One region of the Alkalicoccus luteus genome, then DNA from elsewhere that is predicted to be linked to it. Evidence: a T-box and tRNA genes for the amino acid it is inferred to sense, from the RefSeq annotation. Region 1 holds a T-box; the other holds one or more tRNA genes.
What was found. The T-box of region 1 lies ahead of ACSZLD_RS00795 (valine--tRNA ligase). A T-box ahead of a tRNA ligase gene usually reads a tRNA of that ligase, here a tRNA-Val.

Region 1 (4,213 bases):
CGCGCGGATACACGGGACGCAGCAAGATCGTCAAGTTCGAAGGCTGCTACCACGGGCACGGAGATTCTCTGCTGATTAAAGCAGGCTCCGGCGTGGCGACACTCGGCCTTCCGGACAGTCCCGGCGTACCAGAGGAAGTGGCAGCGAATACGCTGACGGTTCCCTACAACGATCTCGAAAGCCTCAAGCTCGCTTTTGAAAAATTCGGCAATGAAATCGCGGGTGTGATTTTGGAACCGGTGACGGGCAACATGGGTGTAGTAAGGCCTGAGGAAGGCTATCTGGAAGGTATTCGGGAGCTGACGAATGAACACGGGTCCCTGCTCATCTTTGATGAAGTGATGACCGGCTTCCGCGTCGGCTACAACTGTGCACAGGGAGAGCTCGGTGTGACGCCTGATCTCACGTGCTTAGGCAAGGTGATCGGCGGCGGCCTGCCAGCTGGAGCATTTGGCGGACGTCGGGACATTATGGAGCAGATTGCGCCGGCCGGACCGATTTACCAGGCAGGCACCCTGTCCGGAAATCCGCTTGCTATGACGGCAGGCTACGAAACGATTCGCCAGCTGACGCCGGAAAGCTATACCTACTTCGACCAGATTGGCGATAAGCTTGAAAAAGGACTGGCAGCTGCGGCTGAAAAGCACGGCATTCCGCACTGGACGACTCGTGCAGGCTCCATGGTCGGCTTTTTCCTTACAAAGGAGAAGGTGAAGAACTTTGAAACGGCGAAAACGTCGGATCTCGACATGTTCAGCCGTTTCTTCAACCTGATGCTAGAAAACGGCGTATCACTGCCGCCGTCACAGTTTGAAGGGTTGTTTCTTTCTACGAAACATACGGAGGAAGACATTGACCTGACGCTGGAAGCAGCGGAAAAGGCATTTCAGACAATCGCTGCAGAACGCGGTTAGGATAAGGTATGAAGAGCGGTCTGCGCGTCAGCAGGCCGCTTTGCAGCATGCAGGGCTTAGAAGACCGGATTAGTCGAGCAGCGTGAGACTTGACGGATGGAAACTAACTGTCGCACGCGGTCCTGCGTGAAACGTCGAAAAGACAGAAGGGAGAACCTGCATGAGCTACGTGAAACGAATACGGGAGAAGGTCGGTCAGGAAACGCTGCTGCTGCCTGGCTCCGCCGTTATTATACATACTCCGGACGGAGAAATTCTGCTGCAAAAGCGCGAGGATGGAGACTGGGGGCTTCCGGGCGGTCTGATGGAGCCGGGAGAGAGCTACGAAGAAACGGCCGTACGCGAAGTGGAAGAAGAAACGGGTGTCACAATTCGGAAGCAGGATCTGCAGCTTTTCAACGTCTTCTCCGGCGAAGACTATTTTGTGGAGGCACCGAACGGAGATCCCTATTATGCGGTGACGGCGCTGTATACGTGCACCGATCCTGCGCAGCCGCTGTCAGACGGAGACGAAGAAACGCTGGAGCTCCGTTATTTTCCACTCACTGCGCTGCCTGAAAAACTGAGGCGCTCCCACCGGTACTTTCTCGGTCTGTTTGCAGATCATGCAACAGATCGTAAACGAGGTTGATTCCGGCACCGGACCGTTGTAGAATAAAATCAGAATGCACCGATGGAGAAGAGTAGGATGGAAATTCCGCCAGAGAGGAAAGCCGGTCATGTTGGCCGCTGCGAGGCTTTCCCGGAAGGAACATCTGAAGGTCGCTCCGGAGCAGCCGCGTGGAAACACTCGGACGAATCAGCCGCGTTAAGGCCGTGAGTGTACCGGGGGAATGCTCCGGTGAACAAAGGTGGTACCGCGGGAGACAGCCCTCTTCGTCCTTTCAGACAAGAGGGCTTTTTGTATGCGCATATAACTGTAAGAGAGGATGGTTTACATGGATGAAAAACAGGTTTCTATGCCGCCGAAATACGATCCGCAGGCGGTTGAATCAAAATGGTACAGCTACTGGGTGGAGGGAAAGTTTTTTGAGGCAGGCAAAAATCCGGAAGCAACGCCTTACACGGTAGTTATTCCGCCGCCGAACGTAACGGGAAGGCTGCACCTCGGTCACGCCTGGGACACGACGCTGCAGGACATCTTGATCCGCACGAAGCGCATGCAGGGATACGATGCCCTCTGGCTTCCGGGTATGGATCATGCCGGAATTGCGACACAGGCGAAGGTAGAAGGCAAGCTGCGCGAGGAAGGCATCAGCCGTCATGATCTCGGCCGCGAAGCATTCCTTGCTAAAAGCTGGGACTGGAAGGAAGAGTACGCGTCATTTATCCGTGATCAGTGGTCTAAAATGGGGCTTTCCCTCGACTATTCTCGTGAGCGGTTCACCCTCGATGACGGCTTGTCGGATGCTGTAAAGGAAGTGTTCGTCCGCCTGTATGAAGAAGGCCTGATTTACCGCGGCGAATACATTATTAACTGGGATCCATCGACGAAAACAGCACTTTCGGATATCGAAGTCATTTACGAAGATGTGAAAGGCGCGTTTTATCATATGCGCTACCCGCTTGCCGATGGGGAAGGTTCGATTGAGGTAGCCACGACGCGGCCGGAGACGATGCTCGGAGATACGGCTGTCGCTGTGCATCCGAAGGACGAGCGTTATGCACATCTGATTGGCAAAACGGTAAAGCTTCCAATCGTCGGACGGGAAATTCCGATTGTGGCAGACGACTACGTTGATCGTGACTTCGGTTCCGGTGCGGTTAAAATCACGCCGGCGCACGATCCAAACGACTTTGAGATCGGCAATCGCCATGACCTTGAACGTGTTCTTGTAATGGACGAAGGCGGCGTGATGAATGAAAATGCCGGACGTTACGAAGGGCTGGACCGGTTCGACTGCCGCAAGCAGATTGTACAGGACCTGCAGGCAGACGGTATTCTGTTTCAGATCGAAGACCATGATCACAGCGTCGGCCACTCTGAGCGCAGCGGCGCGGTCGTAGAGCCGTATTTGTCCACGCAGTGGTTCGTTAAAATGGGGCCGCTTGCTGAGCAGGCGATTGAGCTGCAAAAACAGGACGGCAAGGTTCACTTCGTACCGGACCGCTTCGAGAAGACGTATATGCACTGGATCGAAAATATACGTGACTGGTGCATTTCCCGCCAGCTCTGGTGGGGTCACCGGATTCCGGCATGGCATCATAAGGAAACCGGAGAAATCTACGTCGGACGCACGGCGCCAAAGGATGCGGAGAACTGGGAGCAGGACGAAGACGTACTGGACACGTGGTTCTCTTCTGCCCTCTGGCCGTTTTCGACGATGGGCTGGCCGGATGAGCAGTCGGACGACTTTAAGCGCTACTACCCTACCGATACGCTCGTAACCGGCTATGACATTATTTACTTCTGGGTGGCACGCATGATTTTCCAAGGGAAACACTTTACCGATGAGCGGCCGTTTAAAGATGTGCTCGTTCACGGACTCGTCCGGGACGCGGAAGGCCGCAAAATGAGTAAATCACTTGGGAACGGTGTCGACCCGATGGATGTAATCGATAAATACGGTGCGGATGCGCTGCGCTTTTTCCTCAGCACAGGCAGCACGCCCGGTCAGGACTTGCGCTTTTATTGGGAAAAAGTCGAAGCAAACTGGAACTTTGGCAACAAGATTTGGAATGCTTCACGGTTTGCGCTCATGAATCTCGACGGTCTCTCTTTTGAAGATATGGATCTGTCCGGGCCGAAAACGATTGCAGACGAATGGATTTTGACACGTTTGAATGAAACCATTACGCACGTGACGAAGTACATCGATGCGTATGAATTCGGAGAAGTAGGCCGCTCCTTGTACAACTTTATCTGGGACGACTTCTGTGACTGGTACATCGAAATGGCGAAGCTGCCGTTAAACGGCGACGACGAACAGGCGAAGCACACGACTCGCTCCGTTCTTGCCTACGTGCTCGACCAGACGATGCGTCTCCTGCACCCGTTCATGCCGTTTATCACCGAAGAAGTATGGCAGCACCTGCCGCATGAAGGAGAGTCAATTACACGCGCAGCGTGGCCGGAAGAAAACCCGTACGGGAACGATCAGGCGGTAAAGGATATGCAGCTGCTGCAGGAAATCATCCGCTCTGTCCGAAATACACGTGCGGAGCTAAATGTGCCGATGTCACGTGAAATTACGCTGCACGTAAAAGCAGCCGATGAGCACGTAAAAGAGCAGCTTGAGCGCGGCCAGGCGTATCTGGAGCGGTTCTGCAACCCGTCAGAGCTTTTGATCGGCACCGAA
Region 2 (4,213 bases), on a different contig from region 1:
GAGAAGCACATTCGTTAATGTTTCAATTGGGGCTTTCCTTGAAACCGCAATAATAAATTTAAATATATACGTAGTGAATACCTTTCGAAATATAAGAAACAACAAAAATATACCTATACCGACAGCAAATTCCTGCCACGTAAAGGCTTGTTGAATATCTTCCACAACGTCAGGCAGCGTTTCCTGAAAGTTTTCTTCCATTTCATTTCACCTCAAATGGGCATGTGCCTTTAATCTATATCAGTCTACCCTGTTCCAATGAAGCTGTAAATGCTATACTCTTTTCGTTAATAGATTGTAACGGGACTGACATATAGCTCCTCCATCAACTAATAAAGAAGGAATGCAACTATGAAAAAACAATTTGCCATTATTGGAATGGGCCGATTTGGATCCAGTATCTGCCGTGAGCTTTATCACATGGGTCACGAAGTCATTGCGATTGATACAGACGAAAAAAAGCTTTCAACAGCGAGATCTTTTACTACAGAAACGTTTGTCGGTAACGGTACAGATGAGGCTTTTCTAGAGAAAATAGGCATACGCAACTTTGATCATGTAATTGTCGCAATAGGCGATGATATCCAGGCAAGCATTTTGACGACGCTGCACGTTAAAGATCAGCAGGTGCCAAACGTATGGGTAAAAGCACAAAATGACTATCACCATAAAGTGCTGGATAAAATTGGCGCAGACCGGATCTTCCATCCGGAAAAAGAAATGGGAAGCAGAATCGCTGCATACCTCACATCAGATACGGTGCTGGATTATATCGATTTATCTGTTGATTATTCTATTATTGAAATGCTTGCAACCAAAAAAGTGGCCGGCAAAACGTTGATTGAACTGGATCCTCGAAAGCGATACGGCTGTACAGTGATGGCCGTAAAACAAAAGCATCAGGTTGACGTTACGCCAGATCCCGCCGAGCCGATAAAAGAAGGGGATATTTTAATTTTAATCGGCGATAAGCGCGATCTCCGGCGGTTCCGTGAAGGTGAACTGAGCTGATTTCCCCGCGGATCCGGTGTTCATCCATATTCACCCTTTGCTGTCTGATGACTGTTTATATTTAAAAACGAGCGCCGGAGATCGTCAAATGACCTCCGGCACTCGTTTTTTAACTGCAGAACCAGTTTCTTTTATCAAAGCGCTTCCAGTACAGCGAGTACAGACAGCACGGCAAATGTTATCGCAAGACCGCCTGATGCTGCCAGCAAAATTAAAATAATCACTTTCTTAACAATTTCCATCTTCTACACCTCTTTGGCTGATGCTATACCGATTATGACATATTTTCCAGCTGACTGCGTCGTTCTCGTTTAACGTTCACATAAATGCTACAATATGAACGACTGAAAAGTAAAGGACTGATGAACATGAATGAGACCGTGCAACTGCTTTTGAACCACCGCTCCGTCAGAAAATTAAAAGATGAACCGTTATCGCCGGACGTTATTCGCACGCTTGTGGAATCCGCTCAAATGGCGTCTACATCCAGCTTTGTGCAAGCTTATTCCATTATGGGTATAACGGACCGCCCGAAGAAAGAGGCCCTGGCTAAGCTTGCAGGTAATCAGCCTTACGTTGCTGAGAATGGTCATTTTTTTGTATTTTGTGCGGATTTTCATCGTCATATTCAAGCCGGTGAAATGGAACAGACAGAGGTGAAACCTGCAGTTGAATCTGCCGAAAAAATGATCGTCGCCGTCACAGACGCTGCTTTGGCTGCACAAAATTGCTCCATTGCAGCTGAATCGATGGGGCTTGGTATCTGTTATATAGGTGGGCTGCGAAACAATATTGCAGAAGTTTCCAATCTGCTGCAATTACCAAATTATGTTATCCCCCTCTTTGGACTGGCAGTTGGCGTTCCCGAGGCAGCTCCTGATCGGAAGCCCCGTCTTCCAGTTGAGGGCGTTTACTTTGAAAATGTGTATCCAGATGCTGAAGTGCACGCTGAACAGCTTAAAGCATACAACGATACCATATCTGCCTACTATAAAGAACGGACAGGTGGCAGCAGATCAGACCGCTGGACAGAGCAGGTCAGTGGATTGTTAAAGGACGTTAAACGACCGCACATGAAGCAATTTCTTGAAGATAAAGGCTATAATCGACACTGAACCTTCAAATACGTTCGCTGCTTTCAGCCAAAGCCTGTTTCAGCACGATAATGGCTTGGCTTCTGTCAATCCCGCTATAAAATGATAACAACGTTATCCAGAGGTACAAGCAGCCCTTCCCTAAAAGCTGCACGGTTCTTTCTGTGCCGAGAGCAGATCTGCAAGTACATGCTTTAACGTGCCTGCTTAGCGGAACATGCTTTCTCTTATATTGAATCCTCTTAATGTATTCGAATCGACATGATGAAGCGGACGACTTTACGGCCGCTTCTTTTAGTTAGCAGGAATTGAAATAACCAATAAAAAACTGTCAGTCCACTTGATGGACTGACAGTTTGAATGTATATAAATGGTGTTCCGTACTGGATTTGAACCAGTGACCCCTTGCCTGTCAAGCAAGTGCTCTCCCGCTGAGCTAACGGAACTCGTTTCGGCGACAATTAATACTATACCGCAGGAAGATTATTTCGTCAACCTGTTTTATTCGTCATACGTATAACGTACAATATACCGATCATCTTTTAATCGGCGTATCTCTACAGACGGTCCAACTTCGTAGCCATTCATCCAATTGTCCTCAATTTTCGCCTTCGTACAGCTGGCTTGAAATTTAGTAGGAAATATCTGCTTAAAGTAAATCCAGCGTGGAGCCATCGTTTTTTCACCTCTGCTGTTAGCTTCTGTTAAATAATAGCATGTCTCCTGCCGTTCCTTCAACTTGCACGCTGCACATCATGCTGCACATATATTCCCATATACCAATGGAACTAGAATTCAGTCCGTTAAAAACCGCCTAAGACAAAAGTCAAAGGCGGAAAAATTACTAGTTATGCCATTCTTTCTTCCTGATCGCGGTGTTCAATTTCTTTTTGATCAAGATGTTCTTCCCTGTCTCTGATCCGGTGTGCGAGCCTGCTTGACGCATTTGCTGCTATGCTGCATACAAGGTCATCAAGAAAGGTGTGCACGTGACCTCCCGATTTCGAATCCAGCTTTTTAATGATCCCAATTTTTTCTTTATCCAAATAACCGAATGTAGTAACGGCAATACTCCCGTATCCGAAGACCGATCCGATCGCAATCGTTTCATCTACACCGAACAACCCTTCGTCAGATTCAACGATCGACTGCAGCGGCTCTGACAGCTTATTTTCTTCAGCCAGCTTGTCCAGTTCAATTCCAACCAGCACCGCATGCTGAATTTCACGTTTTTCAAGCACAGCGTCAACGCTTTCAATACAGTCCTCTCTTGTCAGAGACTCGCTGTATTTGGATTGCATCTCAAACACGATATCCGCAATTTCCTCTATTGATACGCCTCGCTCTTTTAACAGCTCCCGTGCTGCTTTTTCAACGACGTGCGATTTAATTGGTTGTTTCTTCATCTGCATCACTCCTCATACTGCTGATCTTAACATATTCCGCATGATGAGCCGAAATTCCTGCTTCAAAAGAAAATGCTTCTTTCATACAAACGACTTTTGTAAATATACCCAAAATATATTATGATGAATACAGCAAATGACGCATTTGAGGAGGCTGATGACGATGAGATACGGTATTGCTGTCTTTCCATCCAAAAAACTACAGGATATAGCTAATTCCTACCGCAAGCGCTATGATACAAAATATTCAATGGTCCCCCCTCACCTGACACTGAAGGACCCATTCGACATGAAGGAGTCCGAGCTTGGTGATTTTGTAAAGGAAGTCCGCAAGGTTGCAGAGCGTTCAGAACCTTTTAAGCTCGAGGTGCTTCGATACAGCAGCTTCTACCCTGTCACGAACACACTTTACATGAAAATAGCGGAAACGGAAGAGCTTCGCGACCTTCAGCAGAAATTAAATGAAGGTCCGCTGGAGCGCGAGCGTGAGCATCCTTTCGTCCCCCACATTACCATCGGGCAGGAAATGAATTACGATGAACTATCAGATGTTTTCGGCCGCCTGAAACTGGAGTCCATCCAGCATGAGGAAATGGTCGATCGTTTTTCCCTGCTGTATCAGCTGGATAACGGAACATGGACCGTTCATGAGACATTTCTTCTTGGCGGACGTTCATGATCACAGTGAAACTTGCTGTGTCA

Region 2: it encodes a tRNA-Val, which carries the amino acid that the T-box ahead of ACSZLD_RS00795 (valine--tRNA ligase) is inferred to sense. The anticodon was not compared.

What each region holds. Positions count from the first base shown of each region.
Region 1 covers NZ_JBPZEY010000001.1:140,153-144,365, reverse strand. The annotation lists gene hemL (glutamate-1-semialdehyde 2,1-aminomutase) at 1-914, shown strand, start outside; gene ACSZLD_RS00800 (NUDIX hydrolase) at 1,075-1,545, shown strand; T-box leader at 1,576-1,801, shown strand; gene ACSZLD_RS00795 (valine--tRNA ligase) at 1,853-4,213, shown strand, end outside.
Region 2 covers NZ_JBPZEY010000003.1:5,917-10,129, forward strand. The annotation lists gene ACSZLD_RS04085 (mechanosensitive ion channel family protein) at 1-201, opposite strand, end outside; gene ACSZLD_RS04090 (potassium channel family protein) at 352-1,011, shown strand; gene nfsA (oxygen-insensitive NADPH nitroreductase) at 1,380-2,126, shown strand; tRNA gene ACSZLD_RS04100 (tRNA-Val) at 2,477-2,551, opposite strand; gene ACSZLD_RS04105 (hypothetical protein) at 2,607-2,780, opposite strand; gene ACSZLD_RS04110 (phosphatidylglycerophosphatase A family protein) at 2,954-3,511, opposite strand; gene ACSZLD_RS04115 (YjcG family protein) at 3,675-4,190, shown strand; gene ACSZLD_RS04120 (GNAT family N-acetyltransferase) at 4,187-4,213, shown strand, end outside.